One region of the Paenibacillus sp. FSL W8-0426 genome, then DNA from elsewhere that is predicted to be linked to it. Evidence: riboswitches for the same ligand, from Rfam matches in the RefSeq annotation. Region 1 holds a riboswitch; the other holds the start of a gene.
What was found. A riboswitch is a leader RNA that binds a small molecule or an ion and turns the genes downstream of it on or off. The one in region 1 is predicted to bind FMN.
Positions count from the first base shown of each region.

Region 2: another riboswitch for FMN. It lies ahead of ribD (bifunctional diaminohydroxyphosphoribosylaminopyrimidine deaminase/5-amino-6-(5-phosphoribosylamino)uracil reductase RibD); the one in region 1 lies ahead of MKY59_RS15325 (DMT family transporter).

Region 1 covers NZ_CP150203.1:3,385,029-3,401,446, forward strand. The annotation lists gene MKY59_RS15260 (helix-turn-helix transcriptional regulator) at 1-39, shown strand, start outside; gene MKY59_RS15265 (hypothetical protein) at 29-343, shown strand; gene MKY59_RS15270 (class I SAM-dependent methyltransferase) at 348-1,061, shown strand; gene MKY59_RS15275 (nitroreductase family protein) at 1,207-1,692, opposite strand; gene MKY59_RS15280 (nitroreductase family protein) at 1,817-2,386, opposite strand; gene MKY59_RS15285 (MarR family transcriptional regulator) at 2,654-3,130, shown strand; gene MKY59_RS15290 (TetR/AcrR family transcriptional regulator) at 3,254-4,153, opposite strand; gene MKY59_RS15295 (DUF1648 domain-containing protein) at 4,265-4,540, opposite strand; gene MKY59_RS15300 (MDR family MFS transporter) at 4,521-6,020, opposite strand; gene MKY59_RS15305 (tyrosine-protein phosphatase) at 6,322-7,116, shown strand; gene MKY59_RS15310 (PQQ-binding-like beta-propeller repeat protein) at 7,227-8,426, shown strand; gene MKY59_RS15315 (DinB family protein) at 8,640-9,137, shown strand; gene MKY59_RS15320 (amidase) at 9,492-10,988, opposite strand; gene MKY59_RS15325 (DMT family transporter) at 11,179-12,165, opposite strand; FMN riboswitch at 12,313-12,460, opposite strand; gene MKY59_RS15330 (hypothetical protein) at 12,681-13,319, shown strand; gene MKY59_RS15335 (amidohydrolase family protein) at 13,513-14,889, shown strand; gene MKY59_RS15340 (amino acid permease) at 15,353-16,418, shown strand, end outside.
Region 2 covers NZ_CP150203.1:4,417,875-4,434,292, reverse strand. The annotation lists gene MKY59_RS19740 (endonuclease Q family protein) at 1-793, shown strand, start outside; gene spoIIM (stage II sporulation protein M) at 929-1,558, shown strand; gene MKY59_RS19730 (Fur family transcriptional regulator) at 1,665-2,132, shown strand; gene MKY59_RS19725 (DUF4227 family protein) at 2,343-2,585, shown strand; gene MKY59_RS19720 (tyrosine recombinase) at 2,662-3,552, shown strand; gene MKY59_RS19715 (purine-nucleoside phosphorylase) at 3,729-4,553, shown strand; gene MKY59_RS19710 (D-alanyl-D-alanine carboxypeptidase family protein) at 4,834-6,009, shown strand; gene spoIIAA (anti-sigma F factor antagonist) at 6,174-6,527, shown strand; gene spoIIAB (anti-sigma F factor) at 6,524-6,979, shown strand; gene sigF (RNA polymerase sporulation sigma factor SigF) at 6,991-7,746, shown strand; gene MKY59_RS19690 (stage V sporulation protein AA) at 8,034-8,690, shown strand; gene MKY59_RS19685 (stage V sporulation protein AB) at 8,677-9,099, shown strand; gene MKY59_RS19680 (spore germination protein) at 9,127-10,794, shown strand; gene lysA (diaminopimelate decarboxylase) at 10,897-12,228, shown strand; gene MKY59_RS19670 (peptidylprolyl isomerase) at 12,443-12,874, shown strand; gene MKY59_RS19665 (hypothetical protein) at 13,117-14,430, shown strand; FMN riboswitch at 14,612-14,767, shown strand; gene ribD (bifunctional diaminohydroxyphosphoribosylaminopyrimidine deaminase/5-amino-6-(5-phosphoribosylamino)uracil reductase RibD) at 15,139-16,242, shown strand; gene ribE (riboflavin synthase) at 16,267-16,418, shown strand, end outside.

The DNA of each region.
Region 1 (16,418 bases):
TTATTCATTTTCGAGGGGGACGAAAACATTGAATCCTGAAGTCATGAACCAGATTGTAGGCGTCGGAGGGATCATAGCAGGGATGCTTGCAGCCATAATCACGGTCATCGTATCCCGGAGCAGGCTCAAAAAGCGGTACGAACTCGATGAAAGGTACACGTATTGTATTACCAAATCAAAGGCTTTTTCATGGAATGCTACAACAGTCACGCTTGCCGTTGCTTGGATTGTCGCCATGGTTATGGAAGGAGTCTCTCTATCGTTCTTTATCATTACGGGTATATTCGTCGTTCATTGTCTGTCCTCGATCGGCGCGAATCTGTATTATTCAGCAAAAAACTGACGTTATGCATAAGTTGGATCTCTGTAATGACAGGGATACAACAAAATACAATTTCTATCTTGAAGCTGCCAGATCGAGCCCGGGCGAAGTGTTAGAGCTTGCGTGCGGTACAGGATTGGCAACCATTCATTTAGCAAAATCGGGGATTCATATAACCGGCGTTGATATTTCTGCAGCGATGCTTGAGTATGCGCGGTTTAAGGCTCAAGGCTTGCCTGTGGAGTTTATTGAAGCGGATGCTCTTACCTTCGATTCCGATAAGCGCTTTTCTTTGATTTATTTAACCGGAAATGCATTTCAAGCATTTTTGAGCGAAGAAGATCAAGTGGCCTTACTCGGAACAGTGTACAAACACTTAAAGCCCAATGGAATGTTTGTTTTTGAAACACGGAACCCCTTGGGGACCGATTTATCTGACGAAGAGGAGACGACCTGGGGAGAATTTACGGATCAGGATGGAATTAAAGTCAAGGTATCCGGAACGCAATCCTATGATGCAAGGAACCAAATCATGCACTGGGTCACTTTCCGTGATTGGGGATTCAGGAAAACAACTTCGCGAATTGCATGTCGTTCTACGGATAATGATACGCTTAAGCATCTGTTGACCCGTCACGGCTTTCATATCGAAAGCCAGTATTCGGACTGGGATAAAACACCCTTCACGCCTTCGTCTTCTTCCATCATCAGTGTTTGTCGAAAAAAACAAGGTGAATAGTTCCGGTATGCTGAGGAAGCAGCTGATGCATATTATCGTGGACAAAGAAACAGACGATGCAAAGTCGCTAAAAATAGCGATTGTCTCTTTAAAGAATGGAACCACGATCTAGTCCCGAGCTCAGGTCAAGATCGTGGTTCCGTCATTAACATTCACGAATACGGAGACGGGTGGGTTGATCTTTTTGGGATAGGCTTCCGATATCCGCGTACCCTATATTCAGAATTGCCGCTATTCGCTCATGATCCCGTATCCCCAATCTTTGGCGAACCGTCTCGTCATAGATCCAGCCCTCGATGCAAACCTCAATGCCTATGCCGTTGTCCATCCCGAGCAGCTTTAAGTTTTGAATCAAGCAGTAAACGGCGGCCAAATCTTCCGCTTGTTTGTGCATGGCGCCTTCGGCATTCGCAATGGCGACCAGATGCGCCGGGGCTTCGCGACGGTGGAGAGGCAGTGCTTCTTCACGGTGTTTGCCTTCCACGAACAGGAAACGCCAGGGTTCCCGCAGACCATCATTCGGTGCCCATACCGCTGCATCCAATAGACGCAGAATCGCTTCAGGGTCGACCGGTTTTGGTTCGAAGGAAGGAAATCGATCGTTTTTGTGCAATACATCCGAAATTAACATGATCTTCTGCTCCGTTTCTTTAAGTGATATAAGCCGGGGAAGTTAAATCAAGATTGGTATATAATTGGTTTATATTCGTTGTTATACAAATAAATTAGAGATGGGAACGAGTGCATCAAATCGTTCAGGTTTGCGGCCAGCGACTCCATTTTTTTGCGGCAGGCGTCCGCTTGCGGGGACGGGGTGTTTTGTCAATGAAACCAAAGATCAAAATACCGACCAATCGTTCACGTTCTGACATGCCCAGTTGTTCAAAAAAGGACCTGGTATACAACATTTCATCTGTGCGCCAAAACATGCCGATCCCGTTTTCCCAAGCTAACAGCTGCAGGTTTTGCAGGTAAAAACAAACATTTGCATACTGCCGGTCTCGTTGCTCCGGCGAACCATGATCTTCCACAACAACGGCCACGAGGCCGGGGACCTCGGAAAAGTACTTCACCATCGTTTCCTTTAGGGGCTTGGGGGTGAGCTTGCCAAACCGGGTAACCGCAAAAGAATCCATCATATACCGGGAAAGACGAGTTTTGGATTCGTGCGACAGGGCCAACATAAGCGTCATGGCATTCAGCATTTGTGAGTCGCACAAATTAGACGCTTGATTCAATACATCCTGAATAAGGTGATCGGGCACAGGCTGATCGGAGAACTTCCGTATGCTCCGGCGTTCCCTAATGATGGATTCAACCTTCATTTGGAATCACTCTCTTTCTTATTGTTTCTGAAGAAAACATAATAATTTAGATGAATAAGTACATACTTTTAATTACGACAATAATATTGTTTCATATGAAACAATATTATTGTACAGTATGCTACCTGTAGTGTCAACCCGGGATTGCGACGTGAGGCAAGCTTGGAGCATTGCGTTGAGAAGGCAAGCAGGTACAGGTCCTCTTTGTTTCTTAGGAAAACATGCAGTGATATAATAAAAGAAATAAGTCAAGGAGCCAAGCAGATCATGGAGACTTTAAATAAAAACAAAAACGCAATTCATGAAAGCTTCATTCAATTCCTTCAACACAAAGAACAATACGAATCTCGGATATCCGCGTCATACCTTGAGGATCTCCGAAAGCACATCGGTGCCAGCTTCAGCTTGAACATGACGGAACTGCATACCATTGCATGCATCGGAGAGCAAGAACCGATCAATATCACGTCCATCGCGGAACGGATTCATGTAAGCAAAGGCAATACCTCCAAGATCGCCAATAAATTGCTTAAGGCTGGTTGGGTACGAAAAGCTCAGCTTAACGATAACAAAAAAGAAGTATACTTTCGATTGACGCCTGTCGGGAAAAAGCTGTTCGCTGCCCACGACGAGCTTCATGCGAAAGAAAAGCAGCGCATGTACGATTTTTTGGGTCAATACAGCAATGCCGAGCTTGAATTTATCAAAAAATTGTTCGATGATATGGCTGCCTTTTACCAATGAGAATAGGAAATGCATGTCTTTTGGGGCTTATGCCCGTGAATAACGTTTCCCCTAAAGCAGAATATCCTGCAGCGAAAAGCGGGTTCGGAGCCCTCTTTGCTGCAGGATATTTTTTTGAGCCGGCTACTGCCTCTCTTGTCGGATTACTCCCAAGCGCTGCTGCAGCTGGTTGGCGTAGAAAGACAATTCGGGCTCCGCAGCCAAATCCCGAAGCAATGCTTGAATCAGAAAAGTCCGCGGCTTGTCCCCGGCCAACTCCTCCTCAAGCAGCATTGCCACTTCTTGAAGCTCCTTCTTTCGGGCATTCGGAACATACAGATCAGGAATGGTCGATTGTATGGTTCGAAACAAGGTAGAGATTCTGCCTGAATTTGTGGGTACCGCTGAACCCAAATCCACTTCCTCGTATTCTTTCATAAGCTCGGGTGTTAATAAGGGCAGGGGAGAAGCTTTGCCCAGGCCATCCACCAAATCATCCATCCGTTCCGCAATAAATACCGCCAGTTTTTCGGCCGGGATCGGTTTGTATGCAAACAACAAATGAAAAGTATACTCCCGAACAAGACCGCTGAACAGGGCTGTCACGTCCCACTTCCAATTCGAGATGGCCGAACCGTATTGCCTCGACAACAGATTCTCGTAGTAGTTGAACATTTGAACCTGAATCTGATGAATGAGAGAGGAAATATTGTCGCTGCCTCCCGGAGGAAATTCATTATAATCCCGGGAAATATAGTAGCCATGGCGGCCAAAGAATTGAAACAAACACGTAATTTCGGATAAGTACGTTTCCCGGCGTGGCAGTGCCAATTTACGAATTCGCTCCACCCCATCCATCATCGATTGCTGACGTTGTTTCAAAATGCTGACGAACAAGTCTTCTTTGGATTCGAAAAATTTGTACAGAGATCCTTTCGCGATGCTGCAATCGTCTGCGATGTCTTGAATCGACGTTGCCCGATAGCCTTTTTCCATAAAAAGGCGGACGGCGGATTGGATGATTTTGTCCTTCAATAAACTCATGTTCAGTTCTCCTTATCACTCGTTACGGATCAGGTTTAATGCCTCTCCAGCTCCTTAGTCAAGTATAACCAATATTCGAAGAGCAAAAAAGAAGGATTGCTTCGGGGACGCCTAGATCAAAGCGAGCCATAACATGCAAATTTGCAATAGAGCCAGTACATAAATAAGCCAGCCGGCACCTTCCCTCCATCGGCGATAGAGCAGAACAATCATCAAGACAGGAAGAGCAAACAAGCCGACCCATCGACTGACAAACCTGTCGGCTTGACCATTCGTAAAGTGAATGGGGAGCTCCGATGGAGCAAACCATACCGCAATGATGGCCGCTAGCAATGCCAGCACTGTGACGAGAATAGGCGTTTTGGGATTAAAGAGGAAATTGATCATGTTCATGTATCCTTTCGTTTGAGTCATTCACAGAGGAAGAGGAGCCTTTCTTTGCGGACGGCGTTTTTTTCTTCAACAAAAAGCTGCATACCAATCCCACCGTCGCGATGCAAGCGGCCAGCCAAAATGTGTCACTAAAAGCAGCGGTGTGAGCATCCATGGCAGACAGCTCTTTGCCTGCGTTATTCGTGATGCGTGACGAGAGATAACCCGTAAAACCGGCAATCGCAAAGGATGACACCACTTGTTGGGAAGCGCTCGTTAGCGGAGTAACCCGGCTAACCATCTGGGGCGGCGTGGCGTTCAATACGTAAGTGTTAAGCGACATCATTGACAGACCCATCCCTGAACCGAGCGCAAACAAAATGAGCATGATGAAGGAAGGACCGTAATCCGTTCCCACAATCGACATGGCAAAAAGCCCGCCTGAGATCAGCAGCATGCCCACAGTCAATGGAGGACGCGCCCCCATTTTGTCAAACCATTTTCCGGCCAATGGCATGAAGATCATCGAACCGATCGCCTGAGGCAAAAGGTGAAGGCCTGTTGCCAGTGGTCCCAATTGCTTGACCTGCTGAAGGAGCAGCGGAAATAACAGCACGGTACCGAACAGAGCCGTTTGCATGATCCAGGAGGTTATTATTCCGATCGTAAACGGCCCGGACTTCATAACGCGCAATTCAAGAAGCGGTTCTCGCTGCACTAAACAGGAGATGACGAAGAGTGCCAGCAAAACGGTACCCGCCGACAAGCCCCAAAGAGCGTATGAAGAGGCCAAGCCGCTCCCTGCTTCGCTGAAGCCGAACGTCAGACAAGCAAAAGCAGCAGGGCCGAGAAATAAGCCCAACACATCCAAACGAGGGTTTGCTTGGGATTGGAAGGAGGGCAGGTGCTTCATGCCGATCCATATTCCTGCCAACCCGATCGGAAGGTTAATCCAGAAAATCCAATGCCAGCTCACGTATTCAACCAACCATCCGGATATAACCGGCCCGAGAGCAGGAGCGAGAAGCATCGGTATGCCCAGCATGCCGATAATTGACCCACGTTTGTCAGGAGGCGCCAGGCGATACACCATCGCCATTCCGACCGGAGAAACCATTCCTCCTCCTAAACCTTGAATGACCCGAAAAAGAATGAGCTGTCCGGACGTTTGAGCAAATGCGCATAGCAGAGAACCAAGCGTGAAAAATCCGATGGAACTCAGGAACACTCGCTTAGCGCCAAATTTGTCCGAAAGCCACCCTGCCAGTGGAATGACTGCAGAGAGAGCTAACGTATAAGCGGTGACCGCCCACTGCATCGTTTGGAGCGTAACGCCGAAATCCCGCACCCAAGTCGGAAGGGCGACGTTCACCGCCGTACTATCCAGAATAACCATAAACGTTCCGATGACGATCGCGATCAGCGGCGGTAGATACGGTCGAATGGAAAATGAACTTTCTTTGGGCTGTTCCTGAAGTAATGAATGTTGAGACATGCATGAATACCTGCTTTCATGAGGATTTGACGGGACGAGGCTGGCCGGCTTCAGCCCGTTCCGCAAGGCATATTTTTGCCTTTCTTAACCTATTAGTTTTATATAAAACCAATAAGTCACGATACATCATATCCTTCACATGACGTTGTGTCAATCATCAGACGAAGCGATAAAACACATTTTTGAACATATGGTTCTTTACAAAACCAGTTAGTCAAATTATGATGGTTATTAGTTTTCAAGAACGAGTATCGGTGTAAATACTTTACATGAATGTGAGATCAGAAAGTAGGAAGCGAACATGGACAAGAACAACAAAGAGCACGGCATCATATCTTCTTTTGACGGGTTGGGCAACTTCAGGGACTTTGGGGGTTATGACACAACCGACGGCAAGAGAGTGAAGAGAGGGCATTTGTTCCGCTCGGACGATTTATCCAAGCTTTCGAGAAGGGACATTGCGCGGCTGGAACAGACCGGCATGCAATTGATTTGTGATTTGAGGACGGAGACTGAACAACAGTCCAAAAAGAGCCGCATGCTGAATCGGGGGATCGAGGTCGCTAATCTGCCTATGCAGGACAAAAGCCAAGCGTTTACCAGGCTTGAATTCATGAAATATTTGATCCGGCATGGGAGCGAGATTAACTTTGAACAACAGATGAAGGACATGTATTTTCATATGGGGAACGGATCCCAATCCACGATCAAAAACATTTTCAGTTTGTTATCCAGGAAAGAAAAATTGCCCGTTCTGATTCATTGCACCGGAGGCAAAGACCGAACCGGATTTATCGTGGCGATCATCCAGCTTTTTCTCAACGTTCCGTATGATCACGTCCTGAAGGATTACCTGTATTCCAATGTACGCATTGGACCTCGCATGAAAAAAGCGGAGAACATGATTCGTTTCATGAGTTTTTACCGCGTGCCGGCAGAACGGATCAAACCTATATTGGAGGTAAGGCGCGACTATCTGGAGGATGTGCTTCAACCCATTCTGGCTCGCCATGGCACCATAGAAAACTATTTGATAAACGAATGCGATATTCCCGAAAAGCATCTTGAAACCTTCAAGGAACTCGTACTCGAATGAGGCATAACGGCAGCATACGTAGTACTTTTAGAAACGATAGGTTCTTGAAAAAACTAGTGAGTAGGATTACAATTGACACTAAATCCGGAATAACAGGAGGAACAGAAACAATGAATTCGATTGGAAAACAAACATTGTCCAGATTCGTCAAAACAGGATTAGCCATAACTTTTCTCTTATCGCCAGTCTCATCGTTTTGGGTGGATACCAACCAGGTATCGGCCCAGTCTGCAGACAACGTTGCGTCCACGAACCTGAAACCCGTTTGGACCAAAGCAGTTGGTGACCTGAATCAAATGGACATAAAGGCCACACTAATCAAGAATGATTTATACTACACGGTTGGTGGTAAATACATTGCCTTTGATGCTTTGTCCGGCAAAACTCGCTGGACTTATCGGGCTGCTGCGTCTTCACAAACAGTTACGGATGGCCAATCGGTGTGGGTTACGGATACAACGGGGCAGCTGCTGAAACTGAATGCAAAAACAGGTAAATTGCAATGGAAAGTTAAAACGCAATTACGCCCAGGAAAAGGGGAGAGTTACTCCAATTTCAGTTTGCATCTGGCGGATGGGGTGATTTATGTCGGGGACGAATATGGTCTAACCGCATACAACGCCTCAAACGGTAAAGTGAAATGGAAATTAAAAGGCGGCGAACATGGGTATAACGTTCTTCTTACCGGGAAAATGCTTGTCGCATCTACGACCATCTCGGGAGGTTTAACAACGAGCAGTTTGAAAGGGATCGATGCCGCGACCGGTAAAGTGAAATGGACGCTAAACGATGGGGACCATCAGGACATCCTGTATTCAAACGGAAAAACGTTTTACTCCCGTGACGTAACCGAAGGCATCGATGCCGGTTATGCGGCAAATATTGATGAAATTGAATTAAGCAGCGGAAAGATTAAGGCTACCCGTTCTTATGTCCCTGTAGACTTTGTGGAAGAACTTAGCGCGGTCGATGTCGTATCCGATGGAAGTTACTTCTATGTCATCGGCAAATACGATGAACGTCAAAAACAAGCGGTCGTTTCACGCTTTCCCGTGAACGATCCTTCCATCACCAAGCCCGATAAAACTTACGTTTTCCCGGTGTCGGTCGTGGATTGGTCAATTCCGGGCCGTGATGGCATTGCCTATGCCCGTTTAGGGAACGGCAATCTGGTGGCCATAGATACGAACAGCGGAAAAACGTTGGCCTCCGTATTGTACAAAGGGACCCCATTGCCAACCCTCGTTGGCCAAGACGTAATGATTGTCCAATATGGCTCGAAAATCAGCGGAGTAAAGACCGGTCGCTGACCGATTGAAAACCAATGCTCTATTTGGACATGTCGTCCTAAGTTTAATCATGATCGGTTCATTTGGAGTAAATTCCTTATGAAGTGCCGGCAGCCCTCAGGGGCTGCTTTTTGCGGTGAAATGCTTGCTGACAGAGTTGATGCAGCACAAAAATGATCTTTCCACGAGTCCAAGTTTATAGTATTCTGTACATATAAGGGAGGATGGTAAACTGTGGCAATAGATCTGATTATTGGCGATGCCAAACACGAGCTGGCTTCTACCCGCCGCATCCTGGAACGCTTGCCCGATGAGCATATGGAATGGCGTCCACACACTAAATCGATGACGCTCGGCGGGCTGACCACGCACTTAATCAATCTGGTAAACTGGCAAGTCGCGATTTTTGTTGGACCTGAACTGGATCTGGCGACTGTGCCGCCCAGACGGGAAGCTTTGACAAGTCGAGCGGATGTGTTGAACGAATTCGACGAGAACGCCGCAAAACTGGAAAAGCTGTTATCCGAATGCAGCGAGGAAATGCTGGGCGAGGAGTGGACCTTGCGAAGCGGGGATTATGTCATTTTGCAGCGCCCGCGGGCAATCGCATTGCGCACCTTCGGTCTTAGCCATATGATCCATCACCGTGCACAGCTTGGAGTTTACTTCAGACTCCTGGACATTCCCGTTCCTGGATTGTATGGCCCCTCGGCCGACGACAGCGTGAATTAAAAGAAAATTTGAACAGAACAGTCGCAGTATATCGGTTCGATGACCGATGTGCTGCGACTTTTTTGACGATTGACGTTAGTTGCTAAAGAGAAAGGGAAGAGCAGGCTTTAAGGCATTCAACGGAAAGTGTGAGGTTAAGTCATGTGCCTAACTTTAATAGTATACAACATAAATATTATGTAAACCTAAATAGAAAAGAAACTACTTTGCATTACAAGGCATTGAATAAGGTGAAATTCAGATGAGGTATACACCCCGCATGACATGATGGTTATGCGGGGGTATCCATCGACTTCGTATCGCTTATATATAACCCGACATCAAAGATCCCATCCCCATAATCCCTCTTCCGCTTTAGGCGGGGAACATCGGGTTGCCTTTCAAGCCAATCCAGAGCTCGGATGCTTCAAGCTGTCCGGCCAAATGAAACAGCCAGTCCTCACGGCCTTTAGTCGCCATGATCTGAGCTCCCATAGGCAGGCCGTCCGGGGTCATGTGTATAGGTACGCTCATGGCAGGCTGACCCGTCAAATTGGCAAGCTGGGTAAATGGAGTATAGGTCAAGCTCGGCTCAAACATTTCATAAATAAGCTGCTGCTGCCGATCCTTGTCCAATTCGCTGACCATCATCAATTCGTCGATCCGTTTGGCATCGGCCGTTAATTCCCCGATTCGTGGTGCTGGAAAAGCGTTCGTGGGCGTTACGTAAAAATCATATCGTTCGAACAGCTTGGACATCTGCGCAGCGGCAACATCCCACTCAGCCAAACTGTGAACGAACTCGGCGGCAGATACTTTTTTGCCTGCCTCGGCAATGACCCAGGCTTCGATTTCCATATCTCTTGCGGTCAGCTCACGTCCGATGGAGCGTTCAATGGAGGAAACCATGGCGGCCATTTCTCCACTGTTCATCATGTAGTAATTTTCGATGAGACGAACGCCGTTGACGGGACTGAGTTTTTCTTCAACGTCGTGGCCTTGCTCTTCGAGCCAGCGAACGAGCTTGTACACCGCTTGTTTGGCTTCTTCGCTGACAGGTGTTCCTACAGGCGAAGCCGTAGTATATGCGATTTTCAGTTTTCGTTGGTGTGGATAGTTCATGTCTGCCAGGTAACTTCCCGGAAAAAGAGGGGCGTGGAACGCCGCTTCCGGCTGGACGACTTGCAGCACATCCAACAGTGCCGCACTGTCGCGAACGGTGCGGGACAAGGCAAAATCGATGGAGGCGCCCTGCCATTGACGGCCTGCGCCTGGACCAACCGGCGTCCGGCCGCGCGTAGGCTTCAGACCGAACAGTCCGCTAAACGCTGCAGGTATGCGGATCGAGCCGCCGCCGTCGCTTGCACCTGCCAGTGGAACCATTCCCGAGGCAACGGCTGCCGCCGCTCCGCCGCTGGAACCGCCTGGCGAGTGCTCCGTGTTCCATGGATTGCGCGTCGGGCCATGCAGGCTGGGTTCTGTGATGTTTTTCAAGCCGAACTCCGGCGTATTGGTATGCCCGATAATAATAAAACCGGCCTCACGCAGGCGTTGGACGAAATTGGAGCTGCGCACAGCGCGGTGCTCGCTGAACAAACGTGAACCGGAAGTGAGAAGCTCGTTTTCCAAGGATTGCGAAATGTCCTTCAACAAGAGCGGTACGCCGGCAAAAGGTTGTTCCCCCGGCCTTGTCTGGTTGGCTTCCTGCCTTGCGCGTGTCTCATACGTGCGGATCACGGCGTTTAACCGGGGATTGAACTCGTTCAGTCGGGCAAATGCCGCATCCAATAGCTCGTTTGGCGATACTTGCCGCGCACGCACAAGCTCTGCCAAACCGACGGCGTCATAGGATGTATATGGAAATGAAGACATGTGTATCGTTCCTCTCAATATGTATTGGGCTGAGCATGTTCCATAGTCATCGTACCATCAGGTGGACGAAAAGACAAAAGCGCAATGTAATGCGATGCTGCACGTTCAACCATAAAAAAACACTGTTTGCCCAGAAGGAACAAACAGTGTGGATATACAAATCAAGCCATTAATGATATGCTATCTTGATTCACTCTGTGCGCAATCTTCGCGCAGCTTCAAGGTTGGTGTTGGATGGCGAACGATCTTGCTGTCTGGAGATGGCGAACAGGGCGATCCAGATCAGGACGAAACCGATGAGCTGCTCCCAAGTAATCAGCGTACGGAAAGCGATCCAGTTCACCAGCACACCTGCCATCGGAAAGCTCAATTCAGCCAAAGTAGCCACCGATGCCTTGGTCGAAGAGAGACCTTTGTAATACAGCAAAAGACTCAACAATCCAGGCAGCAGCGCTTGGCCCAAAATGTTCAGGATGACCGCAGCCTGGGCACCCGTACCTGAAGGGAAGGACCATGGTGCGCCTTCATTCCAGGTCATGAAGATGAGCAGCGGCAGGGCAACGACGAAACGAAGGGAGGTTACCGTTTCATACCGCGTTTGTCCCAGCATCAGCCGGCCCATAACCGTGGAGCCTCCCCATAGCGCGGCAGCGCCCAGGGACAACAAGCTGCCTGCATGGACCCAGCTGTCCCATCCGGCCGAGGGGAGCGTCAATCCAAAGGTCAGCAAGTAGGTTCCTGCCAGCGCAATGATGAACAACCCGCCAAAGCGGCGCGGCAGCGATTCTTTTAACAGCAGCTTTGCCATCACGATCGCGAACAAGGGCTGCATTTTTTGCAGCAGCAGTACCGTGTTTGGATCATTATGAGTGAGGGCCAGCGTGAATAACACCGTGGCAAGCGCAGAACCGCCCCAGGAAATGAAAATGACGGCAATCCAATGGCGTGCACGCAGATTTTTCAGGTCGGCCCTGAATTTCCAAAGTACGGGAAGGGCGATCAGGCTTACAATGATATGTTCCACCAGGACGATCTGGGTGGAGGTCATCGTTTCGAGCAAAAGAATGCGGAAGAGAGGGTCGACGCCCCAGAGGGCAGCGCCTAGCACAACCAGCCAGAATCCGGTGTTGCCTCGTTGCTTGGTCGGAACGTTTGATGCAGTTTGATGGTTTTCCATATTCAGGACTCCTTCGTCAGAACACGGAATCTTCAGTTGGCAGATTCGACAAAAGCCCCCGTTTCGGCGTACGCCAAATAACGGGGGCTCACACGCATGAATATGGCGTCGGGAAAAAGGCGTTCCCGAGAACGGCCGTATTCATGTGTTGATCTTCTCTCATCCGGACTATACCGTCGGCCCTGGAGTCGCACCAGGTCAGTCGCTGTCCAAAACTGGTCAAACAGCGAGTCGCGGGCTGGTTCCGAAGAACATCACCGCCGGTTGGGAATTGCACCCTACCCCGAAGATCCTATTCGATTGGTTTATAGGTTCGTTACACAAGCTGTAACATCAATAGATTCATCTTAAATGTGAAAGCGCTAGCAGTGCAAGAGTTTTTGCGAAATAAATATTTAATTTCCATAAGAATAATCGGAATAATACGCTGGAATATCGTCAAATCGTTGAAAGGTGCTTTAGACGAGCATAAACGTTCGTTTAAGAAATAATTCGGAGCTTAAGGGGTTGCTGAAATGGAAGTCGTAGGTATTTTGGGAGTCGTACATGATGAAGAGCTGCGAGTGCAGCACCATTTAACACTTGAAACCATAGAAAGGTTAATTGTTGATTTTGATCCGGATGTAATCTGCGGCGAGGTTTTGCCATCCAGTTTCGAGAAATACAAAAAGGAGCCTGCAAATAGAGGGTACTGGGGCGAACCCCCAAGCGAATATTACGACCTGATCTTTCCGTTATGCGAAGAAAAAAAGATCAAGTTTGTTCCCGTGGATTGGGTGGAACTTGATGTTTGGAACGATTTCGATCCTTTGCGAAGCTATACCGGGCCCGAAAAAGAACGGTTGGAGAATGAATTGGATCATTGGTGGCACAAACAGCTTGCGGCTTCCGGTAAGGGTGCTATTCCATTTAATACGGAAGCATTCGACCATGTGACCCGACTGAAATATCAGTGGCTGAAAAAGTTGGATCCAAAAGCGCATGCCATACGATGGGAATGTCGGCATGATATCATGCTTCAACGAATCATAAACGCAATCAAAGACAATGCGGATGCACGTATGTTGTGTATTGTGGGTGCCGATCATAATCATGCTTTGTATGAGGGACTCATGCCGTTGAATCATATACAGCTTATCTATCCATTGAAATAATGGTTATCCCATGGATTGAACTGATCTTATTATTGGATGGGTATTCATTCCATGATTGTGCGTCATTAACATGTGCTATATAATCGTTATATCCTTGAAATAATACACTCATAATCTTGCATCCATGAACAGACAACCTTTCATCAACAACTTGTGTAAGTACCTGAACGTACCCATAACATGAGGATTGGAGATGTGTCTTGTGGAAAAAGGTTATTTGCTCAAAAATGGCTGCGTATTGTCCATGGATCCTTCGGTAGGTCAGTATGCCCGGGCGGATGTACTGATTGAAGGTTCAATCATTACGGCAATAAGGCCTGATCTGGAATGTGAGGAAGCGATCGTGATCGATGCTTCCGACATGATTATTCTGCCCGGGTTGGTGGATACCCACCGCCATGTATGGGAATCGCTGCTGCGTACCGCGGGAACGAACTGGTCCTTGCCCGTTTATTTGCAAAATCTTTATTATGGGGCGATGGGCAGCAAGCTTCGACCGCAAGACAGTTATATCGCCAATTTGCTCGGTTCATTGGAAGCGCTTAATGCAGGCGTGACCACGATCCTCGATTGGAGCATGCCCTATACGCCGGACCATACGGATGAGCTTGTTCGGGGGTTGCGCGATGCCGGCATTCGGGCTGTGTTTGCGTACGGGGTTCCCGGAGAGACCGAATATTGGAATCGGGAAAGCCGTTTGACATATTCAGCCGATGTGAGAAGGGTGAAGCTGCAGCATTTTTCTTCGAACGACCAATTATTAACGTTTGGACTCGCTATACGGGGACCCGAATTCAGTCACTGGGATACAGCGGTGGACGAAATTCGTCTTGCCCGCGAGCTGGATGCGATCTGCTCCATGCATGCAGGGTTTGGCAGCTGGGGCTCGGTGGACCGCTCGGTGGCCAGGATGGCTGAACACGGTTTGCTTGGCCCGGACGTCAATTTGGTGCACGGCAATACCATGGGCATCGACGAATATAAGCTGCTCGCCGATAGCGGTGCTTCGTTATCGGTGACGCCGGAAGTGGAAATGATGATGGGACATGGCTATCCTGCAACGGGTGCTTTTCTGGAGCAAGGAGGCACGCCGACGCTTGGCGTCGATGTCGTGACATCAACGGGTGGAGACATGTTCTCCCAGATGAAATTTGCGTTGCAAGCCGAACGGGCCAAAATGAACGAGCTCGCGCTGGAAAACGGAGAGATGCCCGGCGAGCTGAATTTGCAGTCCAGGCAAGTGTTGCGGTTTGCAACATCGGCAGGTGCGCAGGCGCTGGGACTTGGAAGCAAAGTGGGTACGCTTGCCCCAGGCAAGGAAGCTGACCTGATCATGATCCGCACCACGGATCTCAATCTGTTCCCGGTGCATGATCCGATAGGCGCCGTCGTGCAATTTGCGAATCCTTCCAACTTGGATACCGTATTTGTCGCAGGACGGCTTGTGAAGCAGGGGGGCAAACTCATCGGCGTGGATTTGGACAAGATTCGACGCCAGGCCATGGAAAGCAAAGTGTACTTGCTTCAGCAATATCGGTTTAGCGACGCAGAACGAATCGTATATTCCTGATGAGGGAGCAACCGCCTGGTTTTGGTGGAAGGATCCATATATCCATATAGGACAGGTTCATTCAAATCTATATTATGAAGGAGGCCGCATGGGAACATGCGGCTTTTTTGACGCATTTTTCGTTTGTTTCATCAAACTACAGATAACAACAGCATAATGCTGCATCTCCACGCGGAAAATGGAGATTAAAAACTGCGCATAATATAAATTATACGCAGTTTTGTTTTAAAACGATTTTTTCTTTCGTTCGTGTCCAACAGTTCGTGATATGAAATGATAAATTTCGGGTGAAAAACACAAAATAAGCCGCTTGAGTGCTTTGCAAAAAAATATTTTATTAGAGCAAAGCGGCAAAGTGTAGAAAACGGTAGTTTTTTATAGATGCCGGGTAAGATAGAACAAACGGATTTTTCATAGAACAGATGTACCAACGACCACACCTTGTTACGAGAGGAATATGTCCATGAGCAAAAACGAAGCAAGAGCTGCATTATTCAGAAAAAAGCAAATCTCGGTTGAAGGTGATTCAGGCAGTGGTTTGAAACGGGCGCTTGGAGCTTTGGATCTGACGACCCTTGGAGTAGGGGCCATCATTGGAACAGGAATTTTTGTCCTCACCGGTGTAGCCGCTGCCGAACATGCCGGACCTGGACTGGTGCTGTCCTTTTTGTTGGCAGGCCTTATTTGTTCCTTTGCCGCGTTATGTTATTCCGAATTCGCTTCAACCGTGCCTGCTTCGGGCAGTGCATATACTTACAGCTACACGGCTTTTGGCGAGGTCATCGCCTGGGTTTTGGGATGGGACCTTATTCTGGAATATGGATTTGCCAGCGCGGCGGTCGCGAGTGGTTGGTCGGGGTATTTTCAGACATTGCTTTCGGGTTTCGGCATTCAATTGCCGCACGCATGGACAAGCGCCTTTGATCCGGAAAAAGGAACCTACTTTGACGTTACGGCCGCTGTGATTACGTTAATCATTACGTTTCTGCTTACGCGCGGCGTCAAGGAAGCGGCACGCGCCAATGGCATTATGGTCGGGATCAAAATCATCGTGGTGCTGATCTTCATCGGCGTTGGGGTATTTTATGTGCAGCCGGCGAATTGGCAGCCGTTTCTGCCGTTTGGCCTTTCGGGCGTAACCGCCGGTGCGGCTACCGTGTTTTTCGCTTATATCGGTTTCGATGCGGTGTCCACGGCAGCCGAAGAGGTCAAACGACCGCAGCGCGACCTGCCGATCGGCATCATTGCATCGTTAGCCATTTGTACGCTCCTTTATATTGTCGTGTCGCTGATTCTGACCGGCATCGTTCCTTTCCATATGTTAAACGTTGCGGATCCCGTAGCCTTTGCGTTTGAGTTCGTTCATTTGACCGGATTATCCTGGATAGTCGCTCTGGGTGCCATTACGGGAATAACGACGGTGCTGCTTGTCATGATGTACGGACAGACACGTTTGCTTTATTCGATGTCGCGGGACGGCCTGTTGTCTCCCGTCTTTTCCAAAATCAGCGGCAAAAGCCAGACTCCGG
Region 2 (16,418 bases), 1.0 Mb from region 1:
GCGGGAGATGCAGGCCGAGATCAGAGCCCGGGGCGGGTTGATCGTGCCGGCACACGTCTTCACGCCGCATAAAGGCATCTATGGCAGCACGGCCGCGCGAATGGCCGAGGTGCTCGATACCGATATGATCGACGCCGTCGAGCTCGGGCTCAGTTCCGATTCGTCCATGGCCAGCCATATTACGGAGCTGGACCCTATTCCTTTTTTGACCAACTCGGATGCACACTCCCTTGGCAAAATCGGCCGTGAGTACAATGAATTGCTCATTGCCTCGCCTTCGTTCGACGAATTTCGGTTGGCCCTGAAGGGTATGGAAGGCCGGAAAATCCGGGCGAATTATGGACTGAACCCGCGGCTTGGGAAATATCACCGCACCTATTGTGCGGCCTGCGGCAGCATCATGGACGAACAGGAGCTCTCTGCAGAACGCTGTCCTTATTGCGGCAGTCTCAAGCTGGTCCAAGGCGTGCTGGATCGGATACTGTCCATCGCGGATCGGAATGTTCCTGAAGTTCCGGCCTACAGGCCCCCTTACTGCTACCAAGTGCCGTTGGAGTTCATTCCCGGCTTGGGGAAGGCCAAGTTGAAGCAGTTACTGGAGCACTTTGGTACGGAGATGAATGTATTGCACCGCACAAGCGAGGAGGAACTGGCGCAGGTGGTAGGATCTCATTTGGCCGGCATGATCGTGGCAGCGCGGGAAGGTCGCCTGGAATTGGATTCAGGAGGCGGCGGCACGTACGGCAAAGTGAGCGTGCAAGGAAAAGAGCCTGGCATGTCCAAAGATCGTTAATCGGGAAAAGGACAAGAAGTCATACGAAGGGCGTCTCTATCATACGTATGGTTACATGGAAAATTGGAACGGAACATCCGCTCCCAAACATCGATGAACGTTGTTCATGTAACCGGAAAGGAGACCCTTGCTCGTATGCGTTCTTCTCACTTCAGTTTCAAAGGCCAAACTTCGCTCTATGTATTCGTGGCCGTCCTGTTTCTGGTTGGTGTCATTTTCGGTGCCCTGATGGTCAATGCACTGTCGCTGGAGCAGCGTCAGGATCTCGAAGGGTATTTGGGCAATTTTTTCGTTACGGTTCACCATGGCACATCCGGAGGGGAGACCGGAGCTTATTGGGACATTGCGATGCTGCATCTGAAGTGGATCGGATTGATCTGGATTTTGGGCCTGTCCGTCATCGGATTACCCGGCATATTGGTTCTCGATTTTATGAAGGGCGTGCTGATCGGATTCACGGTGGGATACCTGGTGGGGCAGTATTCATGGAAAGGCTTGCTGTTCGCGCTTGTATCCGTTGCTCCCCACAATTTGTTCGTCATCCCCATCTTGCTTGTATGCAGCGTTGCGGCAATGACTTTTTCAATCTACATCATTCGCAACCGGCTGCTCGCGCAGCGAGCTCCTGCAGGGCAGCGGCCGTTTGCCTCTTATCTTCTCTTGACGTTGGTTATGGCCGGGCTTTTGCTGGGCGTGGCTTCCTTCGAAACCTGGGTTACCCCGGCAATGATGCGCTGGGTCACGCCGATGCTGCTGCCCGTCTAGCTTGATAGCAATGTGTAAATTGTTGACTTTGATTACGCACTCCCCCTATAATGAAAGAAGTGGGTTAAGTTGCAGTGTGCAGTGATTTCCTAGGGGGAGGGAGAAAATGGAAGCACGGATCGATAAAATCAAGCAGCAACTACAGTCCCAAGGATATAAATTAACGCCCCAGCGGGAAGCCACCGTCAGAGTACTTCTTGAGAATGAAGAAGATCATCTGAGCGCGGAAGACGTATTCATGCTTGTTAAAGAAAAAGCTCCCGAAATCGGTCTGGCAACCGTGTACCGTACCCTCGAACTGCTGAGTGAGCTGCATGTTGTAGAGAAAATCAACTTCGGCGACGGTGTAGCGCGTTATGATCTGCGCGGAGATACGTCCAAGCATCATCACCATCACTTGATCTGCGTTCAATGCGGAAGTGTGGATGAAATTCGTGAAGACTGGCTCGGACCGCTTGAAGAGCGCCTGGAGCAGGAATTCAATTTTTCCGTCGTGGACCACCGTCTGGATTTCCACGGGATTTGTTATCGTTGCAAAGCTAAAAATGACCAGAAGCCCAAAGATGAAGAATAACATAGCGTGTCTTCAAGCTCTCACCGGAGGTTTTGACGGGGGAGCTTTTTTGGTCACGCAGGGTATGGAAGGTTTGCGCTTTCATATCATATCTCGGCAAATCCCGGCATAGGCTGATTCTGAACGCTTTCCTGAGCAAGACAAGCAGGTGCTGGAACATCTCGCCCTGAATACAGGAAAGGAAGGGAACGAATCGGGAGGGGATTGCCCATGGTTATTTCTGTGCGGAAAGGGCTTCGTTTTGTTCGGTTTATTCTGATTTTTGCAGCATTGGTTTATCTGTTCTATCATGTTCTGGATTTGTTCAATGGCTGGATTTCGCCTGTGGATCAATACCAGGCGCCTGTGGGAAACGCGATCAAAGTATTTCAGGAAACGGCTTGGCCAGGCCCTGGCGATGAGCGTCCCGCGTTTGCCGAGCGTCTGCGTTTGTTCTATTGGTATGGGGAATAGCCGACTTGAACACCTGGGATGCAATTACGGATGCAGGCTGCCCTTCGGGCAGTCTGTCAGATGAGGAGCGTTGTGCATGAAGCAGACGATACACGCCTATGCTTTATACCTTGAAGAAGACAAGGGAATGTCGAGCAGCACATTGGAATCGTATCTTCGGGACGTGGACAAGTTTATCGAATTTGCGGACAAAGAATACGGGATTCGGGAGGCGGATCAAGTACGCCGCACCCATGTGGTTCTGTTTATAGGCAAGCTGAAGCAGGCGGGCAGAGCCAATGCAACCATTGCCCGCAGTATCGTTTCCCTGCGCTCCTATTTTCATTTTTTGATGCGGCGCGGAGCGTTGATGCAGGACCCGACATTCGATGTGGAGGCTCCAAAGGCCGACAAGACACCGCCGCAGGTGCTCAGCGTGGGGGAGATTGAGCTGCTGCTTGCCGCGCCCGATACGGCTTCGGCTCAGGGCGTTCGCGACAGGGCCATGCTGGAGCTTCTGTATGCGACGGGCATTCGCGTCTCCGAGCTGATTGCGCTTGATGTGCGGGACATACATACGGATATGCGCTTTATTCGTTGCGGGGGTGCAGGTAAAGAACGCATTTTGCCCATTGGAGCTCCTGCAGCCCATTGGGTCAATACGTACATCCGTGATTTTCGCGGCGAGCTGCTCAAAACGGATGCGGACGAGCAGGCACTGTTCGTGAATGTCTCGGGACGGCGTTTGACACGCCAAGGTTTCTGGAAATTACTTAAAAAGGCTGCGCTCGACGCCGGCATTTCGGGGGAGATCACGCCTCATACGCTGCGCCACTCCTTCGCCGCCCACCTGATTGCGAACGGAGCGGATACCCGGGCAGTTCAGGATATGCTTGGACATGTGGAGCAATCCAACAATCCGTACGGCAACCACGGGCGGCGAACGATGAAGGAGATTTATGAAAATCATCATCCGAGGGCGAAGTAAGCGAAGGGAGCGCACATCGTCCATGAGCCGGTGACTGGGTAGATCGGAGTTGCATCGGTTAGTGCAGCGGCGTTTTTCTTGGGACGAGTTCAGGAGGATATACATGCATATCCATTCGTTGATGGCGAATACTTGGGTGCATGACAAAACAGCACGATTTTAGGAGGAGCATTTTAATGACAGCATTGAATCAACAAATGATTACGGAAGCGGCCGCTTATATCCAAAGCAAAAGCGAGATCAAGCCAGAGGTGGGCCTGATTCTCGGATCGGGCCTGGGAATCCTGGCAGACCTGATCGAAGATGGCGTGAGCATTGCTTATCAGGACATTCCGCATTTTCCGGTGTCGACGGTTGAAGGACATGAAGGCGAGCTCTTGCTCGGCACGATCAAAGGCCGTGCAGTCGTCATGATGAAGGGGCGTTTCCACATGTATGAGGGCTACGGTCCCGAGCTGACCGCGTTCCCGGTACGCGTCATGAAGCAGCTGGGCGTTGCTTCGCTGCTCGTGACGAATGCAGCCGGCGGTGTAAATACGTCGTATCAGCCGGGAGACTTGATGCTCATTTCGGATCATCTTAACCTGACGGCCAAAAATCCGTTGATCGGGCCGAATGATCCGGCATTGGGCGTGCGCTTCCCGGATCTGTCGGAAGCGTACAGCCGCCGCTTGCGCGCTTTGGCGAAGGAGACGGCGGCTTCGCAAGGCTTCGACGTGCGCGAAGGCGTTTACGCAGGCCTGCTTGGCCCGAACTACGAGACGCCGGCGGAGATCCGTATGCTCCGTACGTTGGGTGCGGATGCCGTAGGCATGTCCACCGTATCTGAAGTGATCGTGGCCCGTCATGCCGGCATTGAAGTGCTGGGCATTTCCTGCATCAGCAATATGGCTGCAGGCATTTTAGACCAGCCTTTGTCTCATGACGAAGTCATGGAAACGACGGAACGTGTTCGCGAATCGTTCCTGAGCCTGGTGCTTGCGGTCATCCCGCAAATGTAATATACACAGGCTCTGGCTTGATAAAGAAGCGCAGCCATTCCAAAAAACAAGCGAACAGCCTCCCCAAGCAAACGGTGCTTCGGGATAGGCTGTTTTTTTGTTGATTTCAGCTCTGGAAAAAGTTTGGAAAAACATGATTTGCATGGAATAATTTGCTGTAAACGCGCCGACAATGATTAGCAGTACTTGCATGGAACATGCAGTAAGAGACTGGGGCGAAAAAAGTACCTCTTATTTCGTCGCAGCTTCTAAGCCTAGTCATTCAAGGAGGTTATTCACTGTGAAGAAACGAATTATGGCATCGTTCATGACGATTTGTATGCTGCTATCCGCTATGACCTCTTCGGTGTTCGCCGAAGAAACGCGCAAACCGGCAGAAGGGGCAGACCTGGCCCCGTCGGCGCGTTCGGCGATTCTGATGGATGCGGATACCGGAACGATCATCTATGAAAAAAACAGCCATGACCAACTGCCGCCGGCCAGCATTACCAAAATCATGACGATGCTGCTGACGATCGAGGCCGTCGATGCAGGCAAGCTGAAGCTGACCGATAAGGTCAGAACAAGTGAATACGCCGCTTCCATGGGCGGTTCCCAGATCTTTCTGGAGCCTGGCGAAGAGATGACCGTGGATGACATGCTGAAAGGGATTGCGATGGCCTCCGGCAATGACGCTTCGGTCGCGATCGCCGAGAAGATCGGCGGATCGGAACAAGCTTTTGTGCAGATGATGAACGATCGGGCTCAAGAGCTTGGCATGAAGGATACCCGGTTTGTCAATCCAAATGGACTGCCTGTCAAAGGTCACCATTCGTCCGCTTACGATATTGCGCTGATGAGCCGGGAGCTGCTTAAGCATCCTTCCATTACCAAATACACCGGAGCATATCAGGATTACTTGCGCAAGGATACGGCGAAGCCCTTTTGGCTCGTCAATACCAACAAGCTGGTTCGGTTTTACTCCGGAGCTGACGGACTGAAAACGGGATATACGTCCGAAGCGAAGTTCTGCCTTTCAGCCACTGCCTCGAAGGACGGATTGCGCACGATCGCGGTCGTGCTTGGCGAGCCGAACACCAAAACGCGCAATAGCGAAGTGTCTGCCATGTTCGATTATGCGTTCAGCCAATATACGATGAAACCTCTATACAAAAGCGGAGAGATGCTCGGTCAGCTGAACATCGAAAAGGGCGAAGTGGCGCAGTTGCCGCTGAAGGCCACGCAAAATTACAGCGTGCTGATGCGCAAAGGCGGCAAATCCGAGGAAATTCGGCATGAGCTTCAGCTCCAGCCAAGCATAAAAGCGCCAGTCAAGGCCGGGCAAAGCGTTGGAAAGCTGGTTGTTTATCAAGGCAGCGAGGTCATTAAGGAATTTGACATCAAGGCACCGCAGGACGTGAACAAAGCGGGCTGGTGGAAGCTGTTCAAACGAACGACGAGCAATTTGTTCGATTGAGTATGTGGCGGCAGCCTTTGAGAGCATGACTGCTGCTTTTCCTGGATGAACTGGAACATTTTTTGTAGTTAAATAGGGGTTTTCTTCTAGTTTTGTCGTGGGGAAGGAAAAGCCTTCGAGGGCGTAGAAATCCTTGTTCATGACAGGGAGGAGAGTGAGCTAACGTGAACATGCATGTGGATATGGAGCATCACCGTGGGGTTCTGATCGTACGCTTATCGGGGGAATTGGATCACCATACCGCTGATCTGGTCCGGATGCAAATGGATGAGGCCATCCAGCGCAGACAATGCGAGCATCTGATTCTCAGTCTGAAGGACCTGCAGTTTATGGACAGTTCGGGTCTGGGCGTCATTTTGGGCAGATACAAGCTCATTAAAAATAAAGGCGGCAAAATGGTGGTATGCGACGTGAACCCGCCGGTGTACCGTTTGCTGGAAATGTCGGGATTGTTCAAGATTATGCCGATTTACGAAAATGAGGGAACTGCCCTCTCGGGTCTGGAGGTCGTCTCATGAGTGAAGGAAACGGTACAAATTTCATGAATTTGCAGTTCGCGGCCAAATCGGAGAACGAATCGTTTGCGCGTGTGACCGTTGCGGCTTTTATCTCCCGGCTTGATCCTACGATGGACGAGCTTAGCGACCTGAAGACGGTCATCTCGGAAGCTGTAACCAACAGCATCATTCACGGCTACAACAACAATCCCGAGGGCGTCGTTACCATTCAGGCGCAGATTCGCGATGACATGGTCACGATCATCGTCGAGGACCGGGGCCAAGGGATCGAGGATCTCGAACTGGCCAAACAACCGCTGTACACGTCCAAGCCGGAACTTGAGCGATCGGGCATGGGCTTCACGATTATGGAAAACTTCATGGATGAATTCGAAGTCAGCAGCGAGCCCGGCAGGGGCACCTCCATCAGGATGATGAAAAGGATTGAATCCAAGAAAGCATTGTTTAATTAGGAGCTGGTCTTATGGATGCTGAAGTGAAATCATCTTCACAGGCCTACTTGGATGATGCCGAGGTCAAACGGCTGATTGCGCTCAGTCAGTCGGGTGACCATGTCGCCCGGGATACGCTGGTGAACAGCAATATCCGGCTTGTCTGGTCCGTTGTACAGCGGTTCATGAACAGGGGGTACGAACCGGAAGACCTGTTCCAAATCGGCTGTATTGGCCTGCTTAAATCGGTGGACAAATTCGATCTGAGCTATGACGTCAAGTTTTCTACGTATGCCGTGCCGATGATCATCGGGGAAATTCAGCGATTCCTGCGCGATGACGGCACGCTCAAGGTCAGCCGTTCCTTGAAGGAGATGGCCAACAAAGTCCGCAAGAAACGCGACGAGCTCTCCAAACACCTCGATCGGCTGCCCACGATTAAGGAAGTGGCCGAACAATTGGGCGTGACGCCGGAGGAAGTGGTATTCGCGCAGGAAGCGAACAAGCCGCCAACCTCGATTCATGAGACGGTGTTCGAAAACGATGGCGATCCGATCACATTGATGGATCAGATCGCCGACGAATCGCAGGAACGCTGGTTCGACAAGCTGGCGCTCAGCGAGGCGATCGGCGGGCTGAGCGAGCGGGAGCGGTTGATTGTTTACCTGAGGTATTATCGCGATCAGACGCAATCTGAAGTGGCGAGCAGGCTGGGGATTTCCCAGGTTCAGGTATCGCGACTGGAGAAAAAAATACTGCAATCGATTCGCGACCAGATCGCGCAATGAATCGTCAATAAACGACAACTAACAACCTTCTAACGCATATGACGTGCGTGGAAGGTTGTTAGTTTTTATGTGAATAAGGATCAAAGCAACGTTACCACAACCACATTCACGCAAAATGAAGACGGTCATTGGAAAGCTTCATGGATCGATTGAACGACAATGGCAGGTTGGCCCGGTTTGCCGGTCCGGCCTTTTTTCATGCATAAAAGGAGAATATTCTCTTTTCGTAATAAATTTGCACGATTTTCAAATACTAAGCGAAATTACGCAGTAAAGGAGTGTTTCGGATGTCTCTGGCACCCACTCCAACGGTCTACATTCGTCTGCGCAGCCGCATTCGCATTCCGAGAGGCAAAGGGGTCACGCTTGGCGATATCGCCCATTTGCTTACTTCACCGGAACAGGAGGAGGCGAGATTGCATGAGCTCGAGCTGCTGCATCCCGGACCGATGGACGGCAATCTGATCCTGATCGACGTCTTGCAGGTCATTCCGGCAATTCGGCGGGTTCTGCCGCAAGCCAACGTCGAGCTCATCGGTTCGGGTCACACCCTGGTGGAAGTGATTGAAGGGAACGGCAAACCTTCCAAATCATTGTTCGTTTTGGTTTGGATCCTGCTTTTTTTTGGTTCGGCCCTGACCATCATGAATTTTCATGCGGATGTGAACATGCAGGAGGTCCAGATCCGGATTGTGGAAATGCTCACGGGCACCCGGGACGAGCATCCGTATCTGTTTCAGATCGCCTATTCCCTCGGCATCGGTTTTGGCATGACCGTCTTCTTCAACCATTTATTCAAGAAAAAGTGGAATGAGGAACCTACCCCGCTGGAAGTCGAGATGTTCTTATATCAGCAAAACGTCGACCAATATGTCGTGATCGAGGAAAGCGAACGTTTGTTGGAACGGGATAACAGGGAGATGAGCACCGATGAGCGTCCTTAATGGTGCAATCAGCATCGTGCTCGGGGTTGCGGGAGGAATCGCCGTCGGCAGCGGGATTATCGCCCTCATTCTGGTCCTCGATATGATTCCGAGGCTTGCTCAGCTGACGAGAACTTATGATAAAAGCCACTGGTACGAAGGAGCCTTGATTGGAGGATGTCTGCTTGGCACGGTCGCGGATTTCTGGCATTGGAAAGTAAACGGAGCGATGCTGCTCAGCCCGATTGCCGGCTTGTTCTGCGGCGTATTCATCGGCCTGTTGGCCGCGGCGCTGACCGAGGTGCTTAACGTGCTTCCGGTGCTGGCCAAGCGGCTTGGCATGAAGCCTTATTTGTTCGGTTTGCTTCTGGCGATGATTTTGGGCAAGATGACGGGGTCTCTGTTTGACTTTTTTATATATCAGCGTTAGATCACGATGCGGAGGAGGAAGGACAGAATGGAAACAAGATCCGATCATACCGGACAGGAAACGGTCGAAGGCCTGCCGGGGGACATGGCGGGCAAATCGCCTTACGAAATCCGGAAGGAAAAAGAAGAAAAGGCATACCTCGAAAAAAAACAGGATGAAATGTCCGACAGCGTCGAGGAATCGGTGCATTATTGGCAAAACAACGACGATATTTCCCCGCGTATGAACGACAACAAATATACGCTCAAACAAATCATGGGTCTCGGCGAGTCGTTCGACGTGAACCTTCGGGAGATGGTGATGGGCGGCAAACAGATCGGGCTGCTGATGCTGACCGGGTTCGCCAAGGATGAAATTCTGCTTGAGGTGTTGAAAAGATTGACGTATCTGTCGCCCGACCAAGTGTCCGGGCATGCACTCAAATCGTATTTCGATTGTTACGTTCCGCACATTCAAGTCGAGCGGGTCGAGAAAATGAGCCAGGTCATTAGCAAGGTCCTCATGGGCATGAGCGCCATGTTTGTCGAAGGAGACCGCTCCGCCCTTGTAATGGATACGCGGAATTATCCCGTAAGGTCTCCGGAAGAGCCTTCACTGGAAAGGGTGGTGCGCGGCTCGCGCGACGGTTTCACCGAAACGCTGTTAACCAACGTAACCTTGGTGAGGCGCAGAATTCGCGACCCCGGATTGAAATTCGAGCTCATGCAGGTGGGCCGCAGGACGCAGACCGACGTCTGCGTCGTGTATATCGACGATATTGTGGACAAAGTACAGGTCGATTCCGTCCGTGAAAAGATCAAGCGGCTTGACATCGAAGGCATTCCCGCAGCCGATAAGCAGTTGGAGGAGGCGATCATCAACAAAGGCTGGAACCCTTTTCCGCTGGTTCGTTACTCCGAGCGTCCAGATGTGACGGCCTCGCATCTGCTCGAAGGCAGGGTGGTCGTCTTTGTTGATACGTCGCCCAGCGTGATGATTTTGCCGACGACCTTTTTCGACCTTTGCGAACATGCGGAGGAGAACAGGCAAACGGCCTTTATGGGCACGTACTTGAGATGGGTTCGCTTTGCGGGTATTCTGATTTCCTTGTTCCTGCTGCCGCTGTGGTTGCTGATGGTCATCGAACCGTCCCTCAAGCCACCTGGCCTGGAATTCATCGGCCCGCAGCAGAACGCCAAGCTGCCGCTCATTCTTCAGTTCCTGCTCATCGAGCTGGGGGTCGACTTACTGAGGATGGCCGCAGTGCATACGCCGACGCCGCTAGCGTCAGCGATGGGCTTAATCGCAGCCATTCTCATTGGAGACATTGCCGTAAAAACCGGTTATTTCGTCAATGAGGTCGTCCTGTACATGGCCATCGCGGCAATCGGCATGTTTGCGACGCCGAGTTATGAGCTCGGGCTAGCCAACAGGTTGGTCAGGCTGGTTTTGCTGGCGGCCGTCGCCATCTTCAAGGTGCCGGGCCTAGTAGTTGGAACAACGCTGCTTATTCTTGCGCTGACGCTTCGTCGTTCCTACAATTCCTCTTATCTGTGGCCGTTTATACCGTTTAATGCAAAGGCCTTCGGCAACTTTTTATTCCGCTTGCCACTTCTGGAAAGCAAGAAACGACCATCTTTCAATAAGGCGCGGGACAACACCAAAATGTCCCAGGACCCGGATGGTGAATTGCGGAAAAGTAAAAAACACAAATGATTTGCCGAAAAATCCATTTTTCTTTGCTCCGAATTTGGTATACTGGTTTAAAATCCTTGGAATAGTCACTGTTCCAGTATATAAAAGTGAGGAATGAAAAATATGCATTTGCACGGTACAAGTAAAATAAATGATCAAGGACATCTGGAAATCGGGGGCATGGACACCACCGTCATGAAAGAACAGTTCGGTACCCCGCTGTACATCGTGGATGAGCAGCTTGTTCGCCAGCGCTGCAGAGAGTACATGGATGCGTTCCGCGCTTCCGGATTGGGCTTCCAGGTTGCTTATGCAAGCAAAGCGTTCTGCGTGATGGCCATGTGTGCCCTTGCTGCGGAAGAAGGCCTTTCCCTCGACGTTGTGTCCGACGGTGAGCTGTTCACTGCACTGCAAGCAGGTTTTCCGGCTGAGCGCATTCACTTCCACGGCAACAACAAAACGCTGGAAGAGATCGAGATGGCTCTGGACGCCGAAATCGGCTGTTTCGTCGTCGACAATTTCAACGAACTGCATCTCTTGCAAGCGGTAGCGGCGGACAAAGGGCGCAAGGTGAACATTTTGCTGCGCGTCACTCCGGGCGTGGAAGCACATACACACGAGTACATTTCCACAGGCCAAACCGACTCCAAATTCGGATTCGATATCGGCAACGGAACCGCGTTTGAAGCGATCGAGCTGGCCTCGAAGCAATCCAATCTCGTTTTGCTTGGCGTGCATTCCCATATCGGTTCGCAAATTTTCGAGGTGGAAGGTTTTCAAATGGCGGTTCAACGCGTGGCTGAATTCGCCGCAAGCGTGTACGAGCGCCTGAATGTTGCGTTCAAAGTCGTAAACCTTGGCGGCGGTTTCGGGATCCGCTATATCGACGGAGATACTCCGCTTCAAGTCTCCCAATATGTTAAAGCGATCACGGATGCGGTTAAAAACCATTTTGCCCAAATCGGTTATGACGTGCCTGAAATCTGGGTAGAGCCAGGCCGCAGCATTGTCGGCGAAGCGGGAACGACCCTCTATACGGTGGGTACGAGCAAGGATATTCCCGGCGTGCGCAAATATGTTGCAGTCGATGGCGGCATGACCGACAACCCTCGTCCGGCGCTGTATGAGTCCAAATATGAAGCGATTTTGGCCAACCGCGCGAACGAAGCGTCCGAAGAGACCGTATCGATCGCCGGCAAATGCTGCGAGAGCGGTGACATGCTGATCTGGGATCTCGATTTGCCGAAAGTGCAAAGCGGCGATCTGCTGGCGGTATCCTGCACGGGTGCATACAACTATGCCATGGCAAGCAACTACAACCGGATTCGCCGCCCGGCGGTCGTATTCGTTAAGGATGGTCAAGGCGATGTCGTCGTTCGTCGCGAGAGCTATCAGGACATCATTCAAAATGACCTGGTTCCTGCGCGCCTCGGCAAACAGCCTGTAGTGCGTTAATTACAGTTGAACTGAAATCGAAGGCAAAAAGAGAGAACTTGCGGGACGGTTCCCGTTTGTTCTCTCTTTCTTTTCTGGCGGGGAAAGAAAAAAAGTTTGTCCATTTTTTTGCGATGGAACGATTTTCGGTGTACACTAAGAAAAGTGCTTAGGGTTTGGCGAAAGCGGTCCTTGGCATCATGAATGCTGTAAATATGAAAGGAGTCATTTACATATGGCGAAACAAGCGAAAATCAAAATGGCAAACGGCGGAGAAGTCGTTATCGACCTGTTCGAACAAGACGCTCCAAACACGGTAGCAAACTTTGAGAAATTGGCGAACTCCGGCTTTTATAACGGTCTGGTATTCCACCGCGTCATCCCGGGCTTCGTAGCTCAAGGCGGATGCCCTAACGGAACAGGTACCGGCGGTCCTGGTTACACCATCAACTGCGAAATCAACCCGAACAAACACGAGCGTGGTACATTGGCTATGGCACATGCCGGCCGCAACACGGGCGGAAGCCAGTTCTACATCTGCTACCAACCGCAGCCGCATCTGGATGGCCAACACACGGTGTTTGGCAAAGTGGTTAAAGGCATGGAATTCGTTGATGCTTTCGAAGGCCGTGACAAAATGGAAACCGTTGAAGTGGTGGAAGCTTAATCCCCATTTTCATTTCAACTTAAGAGAGCCGTTTCGCGATATTTGCGAAACGGCTTTTTTTATAAAACAGCTGTATATAACGAACGCATCAAAATGAGTCGAAGTACCCCTATTTCCATTGATGGATGGGTGTGAAGCCTGCTGATCTTGTCCATCAATGATTCTATAATATAGAGTGAAGTAAGCAGGATATAAGAAGGCTTGATAGTATCGACGATTTTCCGAGGAAGGTGGTAAATACAATGGATGTAGTCCATCAGTTATGGCTTTTAAAGCAAGTATACAGTCAACGTACATATTGGGATGAGGAAGTAGAGGCATCTTGGCATCCTGTGCCGGGAACGATCGCAGAAACGGAGATGAAAGGGCTTGAGGCAGCAGGGCATTCCCCGAACCAATTCATGCGGCCGCAGCATGAGCAGACGATTGTCGCACTGAAAAAACTCGCCCAATCCTGGAACGTTGCCGAAGCAGCGCAAGCTTTTGTATCCTCCTTATGGTCCGCGCCGTTCATTTGGCGTTCGCTGCTAACGGGGAAGCTGCTCGCGGACGGAGTTCCGGAACATGAATATACCCCCTATCCGTCCTCAAGCATTTGCCAAATTTGCGGATTGAATGTGAATGAGGCAACGGATACAAGTCTGCAATGGTATTGGCGCATGACCAATGGAACGCCGCTGGACGGCAATCTATTCGGGCACGTGCTGGCACTGGAACAATTGGCTGAGGAAGATCGGATTCCGGTACCCAACGATTATGATCGCTGGACGTTTCGTGCCATACTGACCGTACTTCGCTCGCTGCCTCCCAAAACACGCTACAGCAAAGCGGCGCAAGCGCTTAAAAAGGAACGCCTTCTGCCTACGCGCAGCGAGTACGCTTACCGTGACCTGCTCGAGACGCTGGCGCTGATCGGTATACTGGATACGAAGGACTACCCTGGAATGGCCACGGAATTTACGACCTATGTCAAGCGCGACCAGCGGCCCAACATTCGGGTTGAAGTCCAGGCCCCGCTGGCGTGGTGGGATTCCTCCATCGGAATCAACGAACGTGTTTTGGCAAAGCTTTTTGAAGGGTTTGATCTTACTGACATATCTTTTGAGGAAAGGCCCGAACAGGACCCTGGCGTTAAGGAAACGGTGGTTGGAGCGTTCGAGCACAAAAGGGCGGCTCGGACTAGCGTCCCCAAAGCCTCCCCAGATGCCGGAAAAGGAGAAGCCAAGGCAGGGGATGTATACGCCATTCGCGTCAGGGAAGGATTGTGGATCACGGTGTATTGCCATCACATCGAGGATAAGCGGGTCAAGGTCGAATATTTGGACGGGATCTACGAGGAGATGCCTGCCAAAGCAGAATTAAGCTTGTCGTTTCGTCCGAGAAGGGATGGGCGTTGGCAAAGCCTGGTAAGTGCGCTGGATTCGACAAGCTGGGTCAGACGGGTGGCAAGGGATATGCCGTGCCCGGCATCTCGGATGCCGGAGCCTGAACGCGTTCCTTTTCAACGCGCAAAAGATTTGAAACATTTGGCAAGCTGGTGTTTTCCTGAAATTTAAACTGTCGCTCATCTCAGAGGTTGAATGGACCGCAATAGAGGAAGGAAAGGAGCCACAATCTGGTAACGGCTAAATGTCCTGCCAGTATTCATTGCTTATTAAAAGTTAGTATATGACAAAAAGGAATAAAAAACGATTGATTTTTTACCGTTAAAGTGCTAACATCCAAATTAACAAAACAACATTCCTTCGGGGCAGGGTGCAATTCCCTACCGGCGGTGATGCAGCGCACCACAATGATGCGTGCTGCAAAGTCCGTGACCCGTTTGCCAAGGCAGACGGCTGATCTGGTGCGATTCCAGAACCGACAGTATAGTCTGGATGGGAGAAGGAGCGGATGCGGTCTATGGCCGCGTTTGGCAAAATGTTGTGCATGGTACTGTTCGTTATGCGAAAATGCAGACAGTTACGAGAATTTTTCTTGTGCTGCCTTCAACCATATGCGAAATGACTTTAGAGAAATCACTGCAGCTTTGACGGGGATTCTATCTTTGGGCATGTGTCGATTTTCACTTGCTTGAATCCGCAGAGCCTTTGTTTTCGGGTACCCATGTATCAACGTTCCATCCGCTAGTAGCAGCGGATCTCTCATCATCCCCATTGAACAGACTGTTCGATGGGGATTTTTTGGATTTTGCATGATTGGCTGAACGCAGCCTCATTGAACAGGCTATTCCTGACATATTAGACATAGCGGGGTGAACTGACTTGGAAATGATTAACGACGAATTTTATATGGCGCTTGCACTGGATATGGCAGAACGGGCGCAAGGACAGACGGGAATCAACCCGGTTGTAGGTTGTGTCGTTGTGAAAGACGGCCGCGTAGTCGGTCTCGGAAGTCATCTGAAGCGCGGCACGGGCCATGCGGAGGTTCATGCGCTGAATATGGCTGGCAGCGATGCGGAAGGAAGTACCGTTTACGTCACGTTGGAGCCGTGCAGCCATTATGGCAAAACTCCGCCGTGCAGCGAACGACTCATTCATGAAAAGGTGAAACGCGTCGTAGTATGCTGCGAAGATCCGAATCCGCAAGTATCCGGCAGAGGCATATCCATGCTTCGCCAGCAGGGCATTGAAGTAGAGGTCGGGGTTCTGCGCGAGCGTGGAAGACGACTGAACGAAAAATTCATCAAATATATTACGACAGGATTGCCGTTTGTCACGTTAAAAACCGCTTCCACGCTGGATGGAAAAATCGCAACCCGCAGCGGGGACAGCAAATGGATTTCCAATGAATCCGCGCGTGAGATCGTTCACGCCCTCCGCCACCGTCATCAAGGCATCATGGTCGGCGTCGATACGGTGATCGCAGACGACCCGGAACTGACGACACGCTTGCAGGTGGAAGGGATCAACCCGGTACGGATCGTGGTTGACTCGAAATTGCGTCTTCCTTTGACTTCCAAATTGGTAAAGGATGGATTGGCGCCGACCTGGGTACTGACAACCGATGAAGCAAGTCAAGAAGCGGCCGAACGGCTTGAAGCTTATGGCGTGGAGATCATTCGCTGCGGGCCTGGGCCGCGTGTGGATCTGTTGAACGCGCTCAGCAAGCTCGGAGAACGGGAGATCGGTTCGATTTTGCTTGAAGGCGGCGGCACGCTGAACGGTGCGATGTTAGAGGCCAAACTGGTGGATCGGCTGCTCATGTTCATTGCCCCCAAAATCGTTGGCGGATACGACACGCCAGGAAGCTTCCGCTTCGAGGGCGTCGAGCGTATGAGCCAGGCGATCCAGCTGTGCCAATTGGAAATCGAGCAAGTGGGGGATAATATCAGCATCGGCGGAATTCCGGTCTGGGCTGAATAACGTAATCAGGAAGGAGGCCGCAGCATGTTTACCGGCTTGGTGGAAGAAGTCGGCCACATCCGACGGATCGGTCGAAAAGGCGAAGCGATGGTGCTGAACGTTGGCGCTTCCCTCATTATGGATGACCTGAAAATCGGCGACAGCGTTGCCGTTAACGGCGTATGCCTGACTGCGAC